Regions from separate parts of the Streptomyces sp. NPDC053069 genome, predicted to be linked through region 2. Evidence: riboswitches for the same ligand, from Rfam matches in the RefSeq annotation. Region 2 holds a riboswitch; each other region holds the start of a gene.

Region 1 (5,319 bases), on a different contig from region 2:
ACCGGGGTGTCACAGCCCGCGGCCGCCACCCGGTCGCGCAGCCTCAGATACGACTCCGGCTGGAAGAACATCTGTGTGATGGCGTAGTCGGCGCCCGCACGGCACTTGTCCACGAAGCGGGCGACGTCGGTGTCCCAGTCCGTGGAGCGGGGGTGCATCTCCGGGAACGCGGCGACGCCCACGCAGAAGTCGCCCGACTCCTTGATGAGCCGGACGAGTTCGGCGGCGTAGGTCAGGCCCCGCGGGTGCGGGATCCACTCGCCCATCGGGTCGCCGGGCGGGTCGCCGCGCACGGCGAGCATGTTGCGGATCCCGGCGTCCGCGTACTGGCCGATGATGTTGCGCAGCTCGGCGATGGAGTGGTCGACCGCGGTGAGGTGGGCGACCGGGGTGAGCGTGGTGTCGGCGACGATCTGCTGGGTCTCCTTGACCGTGCCGGCGCGGGTGGAACCGCCGGCGCCGTAGGTCACGGAGACGAAGTCGGGCGCGACCGCCTCGACCCGCCGGAGCGCGCTCCACAGGTTCCGCTCGCCCTTCGGGGTTTTCGGTGCCGAGAACTCGAACGAGTACGTCGTCTTGCCGGTGGCGAGGATCTCGCGCACGGTGCGTGCGCGATCAGTCCTGGTGGATGCGGTTCCGAGGGCCATACGGGCAGGTTAGCCAGGGCTCGGCGCTCCCCCAACCGAATGCCGGAAATTTGCCCGAATTGCCGCTCCCCTGTCCACTCCTTGGACAGAAATGTGGACAGGGACGGTGCACAGGCCGGTGGACAGCAGGCTCCGCTAGGCCTGCCGCAGCCGCTTCGCGAACTCCGCCGCGGCCGCCCCGGGGTCGTCGGCCTCGGTGATCGCGCGGACGACGACCACCCGGCGGGCGCCCGCGTCCAGCACCTGGTCGAGGTTGGACAGGTCGATGCCGCCGATCGCGAACCAGGGGCGTTCGGTGCCCAGGCCGGCGGTGTACCGGACCAGGTCGAGTCCCGGAGCGTGGCGGCCGGGCTTGGTCGGTGTGGGCCAGCAGGGGCCGGTGCAGAAGTAGTCCACGCCGTCCTGCACGGCGGCCGCGGCGGCCTCGGACTCGGCGTGCGTGGAGCGGCCGATCAGCACCTCGTCGCCGAGGACGGCGCGGGCCGCGGGGACCGGCAGGTCGCCCTGGCCGAGGTGCAGCACATCGGCGCGGGCGGCGTGCGCGACGTCCGCGCGGTCGTTCACCGCGAGGAGCTTGCCGTGCCGGGCGCAGGCGTCCGCGAAGACCTCCAGGTGCTGCAGCTCCTCGGCGGCCTCCAGGCCCTTGTCGCGCAGCTGGACGATGTCGACACCGCCGGCCAGGACCGCGTCCAGGAACTCGGGCAGGTCGCCCTGGCGCGTGCGCGCGTCCGTGCAGAGGTACAGACGGGCGTCGGCGAGCGCGGCGCGTGCGGTGTCGGACATACGTGGTCCCCCCTGATGGGTGTGCGGGCGGCCGGCGCGGGTGGCGTACGGCCATGAGGGCCGGCACGCCACCGCGCGCGCTGCGGGTCGGCTCAGACGGCGAGCGCCTGGGCCCGGCGCTTCACCTCCGTGCCGCGATTCTCACTCAGGGCCTGCGCGGGGGTGCCGGGCAGGGTCGGGTCGGGGGTGAAGAGCCACTCGATCATCTCTTCGACCGTGAAGCCGTCGTCCCGCAGGAGCGTCAGGGTGCCGGACAGGCCCTTGACGACCTTGTCCCCGTCGATGAAGGCGGCGGGGACGTGCAGCGCGCGGTTCTCACCTCGGCGTACGGCGATGAGCTGGCCCTCCTTGACCAGCTGCCGCACGCGCGTCACCTCGACGCCGAGCTGTTCGGCGATGTCGGGGAGGGTGAGCCAGGCGGGGACGAGAGCATCGATCTTTGCGTCAATCTCGGTCACGGCACCAAGGGTAGGCGCTCCGCCGGACTGGCCGCGATCTGCTCCGCCGGGTGCCGCGACGGGTCGTCCTTCGGCTGCGGCACGTCGGGGTGGCTCGCGCCCACGCGGCAACGCCGCACATCACTGGGCCCGCGCCCCTCACGGGGCGCTGTCACCAGGGCGCTGTTCAGTCAGCGGTTGCATCCTTCAGGGGCTTTCCCTGATCGGCCAGTGCCTGCGCGTCCATGGTCCGGCCCGCCTCGATCAGCCTGCGGCCCTGCGCCAGATCACGCGGTCGGCCCACGGCCAGCAGGGCTACCAGGCGGTCCTCGCGCAGCCAGCACACCGACCAGGCGGGGCCCTCGGGGTCGCCGCGCCACACCATGCGGTCGGCCGCGGCGTGGTGGCCGGCGTACTGCACGAAGCGGCCGAACTGCTCGGACCAGAAGTACGGGACCGGGTCGTAGACCGCCGGGGTCTCGCCGAGGATGTTCGCGGCGACCGTGCGAGGACCCTGCAGGGCGTTGTCCCAGTGGTGGACGAGCAGCCGTTCGCCGTAGCGGGCGGAGGGGAAGGAGGCGCAGTCGCCGACGGCGTACACGTCCTGCACGGAGGTGCGCAGCCGGTCGTCGGCGAGGACGTCCCCGTGCGGGCCCAGTTCGATGCCGGAACCGGCCAGCCAGATGGTGGCGGGGCGGGCGCCGATGCCGACGACGACGGCGCCCGCGGGCAGCCGGGTGCCGTCGGCGAGCACGACCGCGCCGGGCTCGACGCGCTCCACGCGCGCGAGCGTGCGCAGTTCGGCGCCGGCGTCGGCGTACCAGGCGGCCATCGGGGCGGCGACCTCGGCGGGCAGGGCGCCGGCGAGCGGGCGGTCGGCTGCCTCCACGACGGTCACCGCGCAGCCGGCCTCGCGGGCGGCCGTGGCGAACTCGGCGCCGATCCAGCCGGCGCCGACGACCACGATCTCGTGCTGCCGGGCGAGCACCGGCCGCAGCCGTTCGGCATCGTCCAGGGTGCGCAGCAGGTGCACGCCGGGGACGCCCTCGGTGCCGGGCAGGCTGATCGGTTCGGCACCGGTGGCGAGGACCAGGACGTCGTACGGCACCGGGCCCTGCTCGGTGTCCAGCTCGTGTGCGGCGGGGCGCACGCCCAGTACCTCGCAGCCGAGCCGCAGCTCGACGCCGAGCGACTCGAAGTCCACGTCGAAGGCGGAGTCCTCGGCCTTGCCGAGCAGTACGGCCTTGGACAGCGGCGGCCGGTCGTACGGCTGGTGGGGTTCGGCGCCGATGAGGGTGACGGTGCCCTTGAAGCCCTGTTCGCGCAGGGCGACCGCGGTCTGCACCCCGGCCATGCCGGCGCCGACGACGACCACGCGCCGCCCTTGTGACGTGCCCTCTTGTGCTGTCTGCTGGCTCACCTGATCACCATAGACAGTGACGCAGCGTCAGTCAGCGGGCGTGCTCGGTGACCTGTTCCACAACACTCGTGCCGGAGCCCGCCCGCGACTCCCACTCCCAGGTCTCCTCCAGGCGTACCCGCCCGTCCGGCAGCTCGACGACCGTGGACACACAGTGCCCCGAGGCGGTCGTGCCGTCGGTCCTCAGCTGGACATAGCGGAAGTCCAGCCGGTCGCCCTCCCGGGTGCCGACCAGATGGCCGCGTACCACGTCGCCCCCCGCGTACTCGGCCCAGATCTCGCCAGCCTTCTCGTGGTAGGCGAACCGGGTGCGGGAGCCCACCTGACCTGGGGCTTGGTCCGCCACGGGGGCGAGGATCAGTCCGTCGAGCGACCGGGGCACGGGCAGGGGCTCCCTTACGGGTGACGAGCGGGGCGGGCTAGGGTGGCCACCGTACAAGCACTCGCGGGAGCCCGGACGCACCGGGCTGAGAGGGAGGCTGGCGGCCTCCGACCGTACGAACCTGATCCGGGTCATGCCGGCGAAGGGAGGGGCTGGACGCCCATGTCGTCACGTACATCCGACACGTCCGACGTCCTCGTCATCGGGGGCGGCATCATCGGCCTGGTCACGGCCTGGCGCGCGGCGCAGCGCGGGCTCGCCACGGCCGTGGCGGACCCCGAGCCCGGCGGCGGGGCCGCGCGGGTCGCGGCGGGGATGCTGGCCGCGGTCACCGAACTGCACTACGGCGAGGAGACGTTGCTCGCCCTGAATCTGGAATCGGCCCGCCGCTACCCGGACTTCGCGGCCGAGCTGACCGAGCTGACCGGCCACGACCTCGGCTACCGCCGCTGCGGCACCCTCCAGGTCGCGCTCGACGCCGACGACCGCGCACATCTGCGGGAACTGCACGCCCTGCAGCGGCGCTGCGGCCTGGAGTCCGAGTGGCTGTCCGGGCGGGACTGCCGGCGTCTGGAGCCGATGCTGGCGCCCGGGGTGCGCGGCGGCCTGCGGGTCGACGGCGACCACCAGATCGACCCGCGCCGGCTCGCGGCGGCCCTGGTGACCGCGTGCGAGCGGGCCGGGGTGGTGTTCCACCGGGCGTGGGCGGAACGGCTGGACGTCGTACGGGACCGGGCCGCCGGGGTCACGCTCGCGGACGGCACCGGGCTGCGCGCCGGCCAGGTCGTCCTCGCGGCCGGGAGCATGAGCGGACGGCTCGCGGGCGTGCCCGAGGCGCTGCTGCCGCCGGTGCGGCCGGTGAAGGGCCAGGTGCTGCGGCTGACGGTGCCGCGCCGGTACGCGCCGTTCCTCAGCCGCACCGTACGGGCCGTCGTCCGCGGCAGCCAGGTCTATCTGGTGCCCCGCGAGAACGGCGAACTCGTCGTCGGTGCCACCAGCGAGGAGCTGGGCTGGGACACGACCGTCACCGCGGGCGGGGTGTACGAGCTACTGCGCGACGCCCATGAGCTGGTGCCGGGCATCACCGAACTGCCGCTCACCGAGACCCGGGCCGGGCTGCGCCCCGGCTCCCCCGACAACGCGCCGCTGCTCGGCCCGTCCGGGCTCGACGGGCTGCTGCTGGCCACCGGGCACTACCGCAACGGGGTGCTGCTCACACCGGTCACCGGCGATGTACTGGCCCAGCTGCTGACCGGCGGTCAACTTCCGGAAGTGGCCCGTCCGTTCACGCCCCAGCGCTTCGGCGCCGCCGTCCTCATGGAGCAGCCCGCATGACCATCTCCGTCACCCTTTCCATCTCCGTCAACGGAGAGCGCCGGGAGATCGTCCCGGGTACCGCTCTCGACACCGTCGTACGGTCGCTGGTCGCGGCGCCCTCCGGAGTGGCCGCCGCCGTCAACGAGACCGTCGTCCCGCGCGCGCAGTGGGCGGCCACGGCGCTGGCCGAGGGCGATCGCGTCGAAGTCCTCACCGCGGTCCAGGGAGGCTGAGCCATGGCCGACGATCCTCTGGTCCTCGGGGGTACGGCGTTCTCGTCGCGGCTGATCATGGGCACGGGCGGTGCGCCCAGCCTGGAGGTGCTGGAGCGGG
Region 2 (5,319 bases):
TTCGTGCGCCCGTCCCGAGTGTGGGAGAGGTAACCGTCCTGCTCAAGATCGGAGATGATGCGCTGGACGGCGCGCTCCGTGAGCCGGCAGCGGGCGGCGATGTCGCGGATACGGACGTTCGGGTTGTCGGCGATGGCCGCCAGTACGCGCGCGTGGTTGGTGATGAACGTCCATCCGCTGTGAGGTTCGGGCACTCCAACCATGCCCAGCATTTTAGGGGACCCTCATTGACGAAGCCAGATACATGACATACTTTTCCGGTAACTGATGGCGTGCTCCGCGCTGCGCGCAGCGGTAAGGGGCGTCGAAGGTGTCCTGAAATGAGGCCGTCATGCCAAAGCTCATGAGTAGCGCTGGTGCCATGGAGGGGTCGGGCCACGTCGGCGGGCCCGGACCAGTGGCTGCGTTGCACCAGTACGAATGCGGCGGCGCCTGGGTGATCGCCGCTCACGGCTCCTATGACATCCACTCGATCCCGCCTCTGGCGGAGGCACTGAACGCCGCTGTCAGGAAGCATGCGAAGGTGGTCCTGGACGCCTCGGGGGTCGACTTCGCGGACTCGTCGTTCCTCAACCTGTTGATCCGTGCCCACCAGACGGGCACCGTGCGCGTGGCAGCGCCGCCAAGGCAGCTTCAGCGCCTGTTTGTGATCACCGGAGCCGACGCCGTGCTGGAGATACGAGAGACCGTGGACGACGCCGCCCTCTCCTGATCCAGCCGTCACCGAAGAGCCGGACCTGCGCCGACTGCTGTAAGCACGTAGACAGTCGACCGATCCCTGCTTTCATGTCATTTCTGCACTCCCACTTGTAGAGGACTGCCCCTGCCGGCTGACACCACTGCCTGACACCAACAGGTGCGGACGCGAGCGGTCGGTTTCAAAGCCTTGGCCTGTACGGGCGCCGGCCACGGCATCGGCCGGCGCCCGTCGCCTTGACTCGGTCGTTGAGCAACAGCCCCAGGTCACCCAATTGGATCTGCGACACTGGTACAGCCATGCCTAAGCCCGGAGAACTCACTTTCGTCGCCCCCCGCGGAGCCAAGAAGCCGCCGCGGCATCTCGCCGACCTCACGCCCGCCGAGCGCAAGGACGCCGTGGCCGAGATCGGTGAGAAGCCGTTCCGTGCCAAGCAGCTCTCGCAGCACTACTTCGCGCGGTACGCGCACGATCCGGAGCAGTGGACCGACATCCCCGCCGGGGCGCGCGCCAAGCTCCAGGAAGCACTGTTCCCCGAGCTGATGACCGTCGTCCGGCATCTGTCGACCGACCAGGGAACCACACGCAAGACGCTGTGGCGGTTGTTCGACGGGACCCTCGTCGAGTCCGTGCTGATGCGGTATCCGGACCGGGTCACCATGTGCATCAGCTCGCAGGCGGGCTGCGGCATGAACTGTCCGTTCTGTGCCACCGGGCAGGCGGGGCTGGACCGGAACCTGTCCACGGCCGAGATCGTCCACCAGATCGTCGACGGGATGCGGGCGCTCAGGGACGGCGAGGTGCCGGGCGGCCCGGCCCGGCTGTCCAACATCGTCTTCATGGGCATGGGCGAGCCGCTCGCCAACTACAAGCGGGTCGTGGGTGCCATCCGGGCGCTGACCGATCCCGCCCCGGACGGGCTGGGGCTGTCGCAGCGCGGGATCACCGTGTCCACCGTCGGGCTCGTGCCGGCCATCCACCGGTTCGCCGACGAGGGCTTCAAGTGCCGGCTCGCGATCTCCCTGCACGCCCCCGACGACGAGCTGCGTGACACCCTCGTCCCCGTGAACACGCGGTGGAAGGTGCGCGAGGTGCTGGACGCCGGGTTCGAGTACGTGGAGAAGAGCGGGCGCCGGCTGTCCATCGAGTACGCCCTCATCCGGGACATCAACGACCAGGCGTGGCGCGGTGACCGGCTCGGGCGGCTGCTCAAGGGCAAGCCCGTGCACGTCAATCTCATTCCGCTGAACCCGACGCCGGGGTCGAAGTGGACCGCCTCCCGGCCGGAGGACGAGAAGGCCTTCGTCGAGGCCATCGCCGCTCATGGTGTGCCGGTGACGATCCGGGACACCCGGGGCCAGGAGATCGACGGAGCCTGTGGTCAGCTGGCGGCCACCGAGCGGTAATCTGGCCGGGTCCACACATCTTCATATTCCGACAGGGGAGCGCCACAGCGCTGAGAGTGCGGCGGACAGGGCCGCAGACCCTCTGAACCTCGCCCAGGTCATTCTGGGTAGGGAGTTCGGTCATCACTCAAGCTGTTGCGCCCTGCCCGGGTCTTCCTCGCGAAGCCCGGGCAGGGCCGCGTCTCTTCCTGGCCAACCCCAGGAGGACATCCAGTGCAGAACAAGACCTTCGTGGCCGTGGCGGTCGGGCTCGGCCTGATCAGCCTGTCCGCGTGCGGTTCCGGCGAGGGCACGTCGTCCGCGGACTCCACGTCCGTGACCCTCGTCAGCCACGACTCGTGGGCCGTGTCCAAGAACGTGCTCCAGGACTTCGAGAAGAAGACCGGGTACAAGGTCCACGTGCTCAAGGACGGCGACGCCGGGCAGGCCGTCAACAAGGCCGTCCTGACCAAGGACAACCCGCAGGGCGACGTCTTCTTCGGCGTCGACAACACGCTGCTGTCCCGGGCCCTGGACAACGGCCTCTTCCAGCCGTACACCGCCAAGGGCCTCGACAAGGTCGGCGCCGCCTACCAACTCGACCAGGCCAAGCACCGGGTCACGCCCGTCGACTACGGCGACATCTGCGTCAACTACGACAAGAAGTACTTCGCAGACCACCACCTCACCCCGCCGCAGTCCTTCGCCGACCTGACGAAGCCGGCGTACAAGGACCTCCTCGTCACCGAGAACGCCGCCACCTCCTCGCCCGGCCTCGGCTTCCTGCTCGGCAGCGCCGCCCGGTTCGGGGACAACGGCTGGCCGGACTACTGGAAGAAGCTGAAGGCCAACGGCGTCAAGGTCGTCGACGGCTGGGAGCAGGCCTACTACCAGGAGTTCTCGGGATCGTCCGAGGGCAAGAAGGCCGGCGGCGACCGGCCGCTGGTGGTGACGTACGCCTCCTCCCCGCCCGCCGAGGTGATCTACGCCAAGAAGCGGCCCAGCACCGCCCCGACCGGCGTGGCGTACGGCACCTGCTTCCGGCAGATCGAGTTCGCCGGACTGCTCGGCAACGCCAAGAACCCCAAGGGCGCCAAGGCGTTCATCGACTTCCTGGTCTCCAAGGAGTTCCAGGAGGACATGCCGCTGAACATGTACGTCTACCCGGTGGTGCAGGGGGCGAAGGTCCCCGCCGAGTTCACCGAGTACGGCAAGGCCGCCCAGCATCCCGAGACCATGGCCCCCGGCAAGATCGCCGCCAACCGTGACCAGTGGGTCAAGTCGTGGACCTCGCTCGTACTGAAGTAGCCCCTCGGAAGGACCGCGCGGGGAGCGCGGCGCGGCTCGGGCTCATGGCCCTGCCCGTCGCGTTCTTCGCGCTGTTCTTCGCCTGGCCCGTGGCCGCGATCGTCGCGCGCGGGCTGAAGGTGGACGGCGCCTGGCAGTTCGGGCGGCTCACGGACGTGGTCATGCGGCCGGACATCCGGCACGTGCTGTGGTTCACCACCTGGCAGGCGCTGGCCTCCACCGCGCTCACACTGCTGCTCGCGCTGCCCGCCGCCCATGTCTTCGCCCGTTTCGACTTCCCGGGCAAGCAGCTGCTGCGGGCCGTGGTCACCGTGCCGTTCGTGCTGCCGACCGTCGTCGCCGGCAGCGCGTTCCTGGCCCTCGTCGGGCACGGCGGGCTGCTGGACGAGCTGTGGGGCGTACGGCTGGACACCACGGTGTGGGCGATCCTGCTGGCCCACGTCTTCTTCAACTACGCGGTCGTCGTACGGACCGTCGGCGGCCTGTGGTCCCAGCTCGACCCCCGGCAGGAGGAGGCCGCCCGGATGCTGGGCGCCTCCCCGTGGCACGCCTGGCGGAAGGTGACGCTGCCCGCCCTCGCGCCCGCCGTGGCCGCCGCCGCGCTGATGGTGTTCCTGTTCACCTTCACCTCCTTCGGTGTCGTCCAGATCCTCGGCGGTCCCACCTTCTCCACCCTCGAAGTGGAGATCTACCGGCAGACCTCCGAGGTCTTCGACCTCGCCACGGCCGCCGTCCTCACGCTCGTCCAGTTCGCCGCCGTCGGCGCGATCCTCGCCGTGCACGCCTGGACGGTACGGCGCCGGGAGGCCGCCCTGCGGCTCGTCGACCCGAGGGCGACCGCCCGCCGGCCGCGCGGCGCCGGGCAGTGGGCCCTGCTCGCCGGCGTCCTCGCGACCATCGCGCTGCTCCTCGTCCTGCCGCTCGCCGTGCTCGTCCGCCGTTCCCTCGACGCGCCCGGCTTCGGCTACTACCGGGCGCTCGCGCACTCCGACGGCGGTACGTTCCTGGTGGCGCCGGTGCACGCGGTGTGGACCTCGCTGCAGTACGCGGTCGCCGCCACCGCCGTCGCCGTCCTGATCGGAGGTCTCGCCGCCGCCGCGCTGGCCCGCCGGGACGCCGGACGACTGGTGCGGGGCTTCGACGCGCTGCTGATGCTGCCGCTCGGCGTGTCCGCCGTGACCGTGGGCTTCGGTTTCCTGATCGCTCTCGACAAGCCGCCGCTGGACCTCAGACAGTCCTGGATGCTCGTCCCGCTCGCCCAGGCGCTGGTCGGCGCCCCCTTCGTCGTACGGACGATGCTGCCGGTGCTGCGCGCGGTCGACGCACGGCTGAGGGAGGCCGCCGCCGTGCTCGGCGCCTCGCCCTGGCGGGTGTGGCGGGAGGTGGACCTGCCGCTGGTGCGACGGGCACTGCTGGTCGCGGCCGGGTTCGCGTTCGCCGTCTCGCTGGGCGAGTTCGGGGCGACCGTGTTCATCGCCCGGCCCGACAACCCGACCCTCCCGGTCGCCGTGGCCCGGCTGCTCAGCCGCCCCGGGGACCTCAACTACGGCCAGGCGATGGCCCTTTCGACCATTCTGATGGTGGTGTGCGCCGCCGCGCTGCTGGTCCTGGAGCGGCTGCGCACCGACCGGACGGGAGAGTTCTAGATGCTGCCGGCCCGACGGGGGAGTTCTCGATGCTGCTGAGCCTCGACGCCGCGACCGTGCGCTTCGGCGGGCGGGCCGTGCTCGACGCGGTCGGCCTCGACGTCGCCGAGCACGAGGTGGTGTGCGTGCTCGGGCCCAGCGGGAGCGGGAAGTCCACGCTGCTGCGGGTGGTGGCCGGGCTGCAACCCCTGTCCGGCGGAAGGGTGTTGCTCGACGGCCGTGACCAGTCGGGCGTGCCCGCGCACAAACGCGGTGTCGGTCTGATGTTCCAGGACCACCAGCT
Region 3 (5,319 bases), on a different contig from region 2:
TGTCCTGCGAGATCTTCATGCTGCAGAACTTCGGTCCGCACATGGAGCAGAAGTGGGCCGTCTTGGCGGGCTCGGCCGGCAGGGTCTCGTCGTGGAACTCCCGTGCCGTGTCCGGGTCCAGAGCGAGGTTGAACTGGTCCTCCCACCGGAACTCGAAGCGGGCGTCGGACAGCGCGTCGTCCCACTCCTGGGCTCCCGGGTGTCCCTTGGCGAGATCGGCCGCGTGCGCGGCGATCTTGTAGGTGATGACGCCGGTCTTGACGTCATCCCGGTTGGGCAGGCCCAGGTGCTCCTTGGGCGTTACGTAGCAGAGCATCGCCGTGCCCCACCAGGCGATCATCGCAGCGCCGATGCCGGAGGTGATGTGGTCGTACGCCGGCGCGATGTCCGTGGTCAGCGGGCCGAGCGTATAGAACGGAGCTTCATCGCAGATCTCCTGCTGAAGGTCGATGTTCTCCTTGATCTTGTGCATCGGGACGTGTCCCGGGCCCTCGATCATCGTCTGTACGTTGAAACGCCTGGCGATCCGGTTGAGTTCCCCGAGGGTTCGCAATTCCGCGAACTGTGCCTCGTCGTTGGCGTCCGCGATCGAGCCCGGCCGCAGACCGTCGCCCAGCGAGTACGTGACGTCGTAGGCGGCGAGGATCTCGCACAGCTCCTCGAAGTTCTCGTACAGGAACGACTCCTTGTGGTGTGCCAGGCACCACGCGGCCATGATCGAGCCGCCGCGCGAGACGATGCCCGTCTTGCGGTTGGCGGTGAGCGGGACGTACGGCAGCCGCACGCCCGCGTGGACCGTCATGTAGTCCACGCCCTGCTCGGCCTGCTCGATGACGGTGTCCTTGTAGATCTCCCAGGTCAGTTCCTCGGCCCTGCCGTCAACCTTCTCCAGCGCCTGGTAGAGCGGCACCGTGCCGATGGGGACGGGGGAGTTGCGCAGCACCCACTCACGCGTCGTGTGGATGTTGCGGCCGGTGGAGAGGTCCATGACCGTGTCGGCGCCCCAGCGGGTCGCCCAGGTCATCTTCTCCACCTCCTCCTCGATGGAGGAGGTCACCGCGGAGTTGCCGATGTTGGCGTTGACCTTCACCAGGAACCGCTTGCCGATGATCATCGGCTCGATCTCCGGGTGGTTGACGTTGGCCGGCAGTACCGCCCGGCCTGCCGCGAGCTCCTCGCGGACCACCTCGGGAGAAACGTTCTCCCGGATGGCCACGTACTCCATCTCCGGGGTGATCTCGCCCCGACGGGCGTACGCGAGCTGCGTCACGGCCTCTCCGCTGCGGCCCCGGCGCGGCTGACGCGGCCGTCCGGGGAAGACCGCGTCCAGATTGCGCAGCCCGCCACGCGGCGACGTGTGCTTGATGCCGTCGTCCTCGGGACGGACGGGACGGCCCGCGTACTCCTCGGTGTCGCCGCGGGCGATGATCCAGTTCTCCCGCAACGGCGGCAGGCCCCTGCGGACATCGGTATCAACGAGTGGATCGGTGTACGGGCCCGACGTGTCGTACAGCGTGACCGACTGCCCGTTGGTGAGGTGCACCTGGCGGACCGGCACGCGCAGGTCGGGGCGCGAGCCCTCGACGTACGCCTTGTGCCAGCCGATGGACTTCCCGGCCTCCTGGGACTTCTCGTCCTGAACGGAGGCAGGCGTGCGTGCGTCCTTGTTGGTCATGAGACCTACTCCCTACGCCGGCATTACCCGGTAACAGGTTCGGCGGTCGACGCAGCGGTTTCCGTCTGCCGACGTTTCCTGCGGAACATCGCCTGTTCCACGTGAAACATCGCGTGTACGGAGGTCAGCGCCCTCTCAGCCCGGTGCTCCGAGCTCCCGCGTGTGCAAAGGTGCCTCCACGCTAGCGTCATATGTGGCGCGGTGAACAGTGGGCCCCCCGCCGTTCTTGCAATGATCGGGCGGTGACCAGGATGGAGCAGTACCCCTATCAGCCGCACGAGCCGCACCATCGAGAGGGCTCGGGGCAGGCAGCCGGCTTCGGCGGGAGCGGCGGCGACCAGGGTCCCGAGCGGGGATCCGGTGGGGACGACGGCCGCGGTCACGGCCGCGGGCACAGTCACGCGCACGGCCACAGCCACAGCCACAGCCACGGTCCCGCGGCCCCGGTCTCCCAGCACCTGCGCAAGGTCATCGCCGCGATCCTGGTCCCGTTCACCGCGGCGGTCGTCGTCGGGCTGCTGGTGCTCTGGCCCGGGGGAGCCCCGGCCCACAAGCGCACCGGCGTCGGCTTCGACCGGGAGACACAGCAGGCCACGGTCACCAGGGTCGTCGAGGTGAGCTGCCGGTCGGTGAACGCCTCCGGTGACACCCCGACCGGCGACACCTCCACCGCCGAGGGCGCCTCGGCGCAACAGGAAGCGAAGGGACGCTGCAAGAAGGCGACCGTCCGGGTCGACACCGGCAAGGACAAGGGCCGTACGTTCACCGAGATCGTGCAGCCGGACCAGACCCGGCAGTTGCACCAGGGCGAGAAGGTCGTGGTCGCCTACGAGCCTTCGGCACCGAAGGACCTGCAGTACTCGGTGGCGGATGTGAACCGCAAGTTCCCCATGACACTGCTCGCGGGGATCTTCGCGCTCGCCGTGGTGGTGGTCGGCAGGCTCCGCGGCGTCATGGCGCTCATCGCACTGGCGGTGAGCTTCCTGGTGCTGACCCTGTTCATCCTGCCCGCGATCCTCCAGGGTTCGAACCCGCTGCTCGTGGCAGTGGTCGGATCGAGCGCCATCATGCTGATCGCCCTGTACATGTGCCACGGCCTGTCGGCGCGGACGTCGGTGGCGGTGCTCGGCACGCTGATCTCCCTGTCGCTGATCGGTGCACTCGGGTCCCTCTTCATCGGCTGGGCCGCCCTGACCGGCAACACGGACGACAACACCGGCCTGATCCATGGCCTGTATCCGTCGATCGACATGAGCGGCCTGCTGCTGGCCGGCGTCATCATCGGCTCGCTCGGTGTCCTGGACGACGTGACCGTGACCCAGACGTCAGCCGTCTGGGAGCTGCACGAGGCCAATCCGTCAATGGGCTGGCGCGGGCTGTACCGGGCCGGCATCCGTATCGGCCGCGACCACATCGCCTCCGTGGTCAACACCCTTGTCCTCGCCTATGCCGGTGCCGCGCTGCCGTTGCTGCTGCTGTTCTCGATCGCGCAGAGCAGTGTCGGGACCGTGGCCAACAGCGAACTGGTGGCCGAGGAGATCGTGCGCACGCTGGTGGGCTCGATCGGTCTCGTCGCCTCGGTCCCGGTCACCACCGCGCTCGCCGCCCTGGTGGTCTCGGCCGACCGCGCCAGCGGGGACGCCCCGGCGCTGCCCGTGACCGCACGCGGTGGCCGCGGCCGGCGCCGGAAGCGGTGAGCCCGAGCTGAACGGTCCGGGACAGGGCGCCACGCAGAAGCGTTACTTCATGCGTCCACGCGGCATGGTGGAGCGCTCGGCGACCCTGCCGTAACGCTTCAGCCCGCGCTCTGCTCCTCGGCCAGAATGCGGTCCAGTGCCTCCTCCAGATGGGCGTCGAAGTCGGCCAGGGCGCCCTCCTGGCCCAGCGGCACGAGCTTGTCCGTACGGTCCAGGAAGGCCACCAGTGGAGGCGCGGAGGACCGGAACAGCGCCTGGTCGCAACCGACCTGAAGCCTGATCAGCACCTCGCCCAGCACATCGGTACTGACCGGAGCAATGTGCACGTCCCCTTCCCCGCACGGCCGGCCGACGCCGTCGATCAGCAGCTCACGGCCGAACGCCCACGTCACCGGGGCGTCACCGGGCAGATGAAAGGTGAGCCGCACGGCATAGGGATCACTGGTCTCGTAGCGCAACTCCACCGGGATACGGAAGGAGAGTTCCTCCGACACGAGAAAGCTCATCATGACCTCTGCCTGTACGGACTCGCGCATCGTCCATCCCGTCATATGACATCACTGGCCGGGTTTGATCCCCTGTAGCCGTGGTCAAATCTTGCTGAACGTACACGGGAGATCACAAGGAGTAAGTTTTCAGATACTGATAGAGAGGGTGAGTGTCCCCAGATGCCGCCCGATCTCCGTCTGCAGCCGACGGGCGGCGGGCAGCAGCCGGTCGGCCTGGTCGGCCGGCAGCGACATGGCCATCGTGGCCACGGTCGTGCCGACCGTGATCGGCACCGCCGCGCAGACCGTCCCCAGCACGTACTCCTGACGCTCCACCACCGGCTCCATGCGCGGCATCCGGGCCAGCCGCCGCAACAGGGCATCGTTGTCGCGCACGGTGTACGGCGTGAGGGACTGGACGGGGTAGCGGGCGAGGTGGTCGCGGCGGGCGTCCTCGTCCAGTTGGGAGAGCAGACACTGCCCGATGGCGTGCGCGTGGCCGGTCTCGCGGAAGTCGGCCCACTCTTCGACCGCCGGCGCCTCGGGGGAGTCGGAGACGCACATGACCTCGATCTCGCCGTCCCGGTACATCGCGTAGTACACCGGCACCCCGATGGCATCGCGCCAGTGTGCGAGCGTGTCGGCCACCGCGCTGCGACGTTTCTGCTGCGCTCCGCTGCTGCCCAGCCGCTCAGCCGCCTCGCCGAGGAAGAACAGCCCTCTCTCGCGGCGCAGATAGCCCTCGTGCACCAGGGTGCGCAGCAAGTGGTACGTCGTCGGCAGGGCCAGGCCCGTCTCCCGGGCGAGTTGCTTGGCGGGGGCGCCGTATCCGTGTGTGGCCACGGTCTCCAGCAGACGCATGGCGCGCTGGACGGACCCGATGAGCGTCGCGGCGGCCGGTGGTGCGGAGGTGTCGGCGGGATGCGGCGGCCCTGAGGCGCCGGTGCGGTGCGGCGGGGCCGAGGCGCCGCTGGGATGCGGTTGTTCGGGGACCGCGACGGTCGGCGGCCGCTGGGCGGGGGGTGCGGGGGGCTCTGCCGGTGTGGTGTCAACCGTGGCCAAGGAGTTACTCCCGGAGCGCGAGGGGCAGCCCGTGCGGAGGAGGAGCACGGAGGGGATCTGCGCCGCCCGCGGGGCCGGTCCCCGCGGGAGTTCCGGACTCTAACCGTCGGCCCCCGACCACAGACGGCCTCCCGGGGAAACTTCCCTCCCCCGAGGGAAACCGGTGATCACCTTGCCGGCAACCGGTGATCCCGTGAGCGGTCACCAGTTACCGCGGCCGTCACCAGTCGCTGCGTGACGAGGAGCCCGCCATGAACTTGCGCACGAGGTAGATGAGTCCGCCGACCAAGGCCACGAAGACCAGGGCCTTGAACAGCAGGTCGATCACGAACCCGACCACGGTCGCTATCAGGCCGCCGAACACGAGCAGGGCGATGACCGGCACCGCGACCCACTT

What was found. A riboswitch is a leader RNA that binds a small molecule or an ion and turns the genes downstream of it on or off. The one in region 2 is predicted to bind thiamine pyrophosphate.
Region 1: linked by a shared signal. The riboswitch ahead of thiO (glycine oxidase ThiO) and the one ahead of ACIGXP_RS22580 (thiamine ABC transporter substrate binding subunit) in region 2 are both predicted to bind thiamine pyrophosphate.
Region 3: linked by a shared signal. The riboswitch ahead of thiC (phosphomethylpyrimidine synthase ThiC) and the one ahead of ACIGXP_RS22580 (thiamine ABC transporter substrate binding subunit) in region 2 are both predicted to bind thiamine pyrophosphate.

What each region holds. Positions count from the first base shown of each region.
Region 1 covers NZ_JBITZN010000008.1:46,081-51,399, reverse strand. The annotation lists gene metF (methylenetetrahydrofolate reductase [NAD(P)H]) at 1-647, opposite strand, end outside; gene thiE (thiamine phosphate synthase) at 783-1,430, opposite strand; gene ACIGXP_RS19815 (Rv2175c family DNA-binding protein) at 1,523-1,888, opposite strand; gene ACIGXP_RS19810 (NAD(P)/FAD-dependent oxidoreductase) at 2,055-3,287, opposite strand; gene ACIGXP_RS19805 (hypothetical protein) at 3,319-3,669, opposite strand; TPP riboswitch at 3,723-3,834, shown strand; gene thiO (glycine oxidase ThiO) at 3,832-5,004, shown strand; gene thiS (sulfur carrier protein ThiS) at 5,001-5,219, shown strand; gene ACIGXP_RS19790 (thiazole synthase) at 5,223-5,319, shown strand, end outside.
Region 2 covers NZ_JBITZN010000009.1:187,387-192,705, forward strand. The annotation lists gene ACIGXP_RS22565 (helix-turn-helix domain-containing protein) at 1-203, opposite strand, end outside; gene ACIGXP_RS22570 (STAS domain-containing protein) at 344-712, shown strand; gene rlmN (23S rRNA (adenine(2503)-C(2))-methyltransferase RlmN) at 997-2,103, shown strand; TPP riboswitch at 2,127-2,235, shown strand; gene ACIGXP_RS22580 (thiamine ABC transporter substrate binding subunit) at 2,317-3,390, shown strand; gene ACIGXP_RS22585 (ABC transporter permease) at 3,435-5,036, shown strand; gene ACIGXP_RS22590 (ABC transporter ATP-binding protein) at 5,066-5,319, shown strand, end outside.
Region 3 covers NZ_JBITZN010000004.1:387,374-392,692, reverse strand. The annotation lists gene thiC (phosphomethylpyrimidine synthase ThiC) at 1-1,675, opposite strand, end outside; TPP riboswitch at 1,668-1,845, opposite strand; gene ACIGXP_RS11645 (YibE/F family protein) at 1,927-3,372, shown strand; gene ACIGXP_RS11640 (SsgA family sporulation/cell division regulator) at 3,471-3,908, opposite strand; gene ACIGXP_RS11635 (IclR family transcriptional regulator) at 4,008-4,922, opposite strand; gene ACIGXP_RS11630 (DUF5326 family protein) at 5,143-5,319, opposite strand, start outside.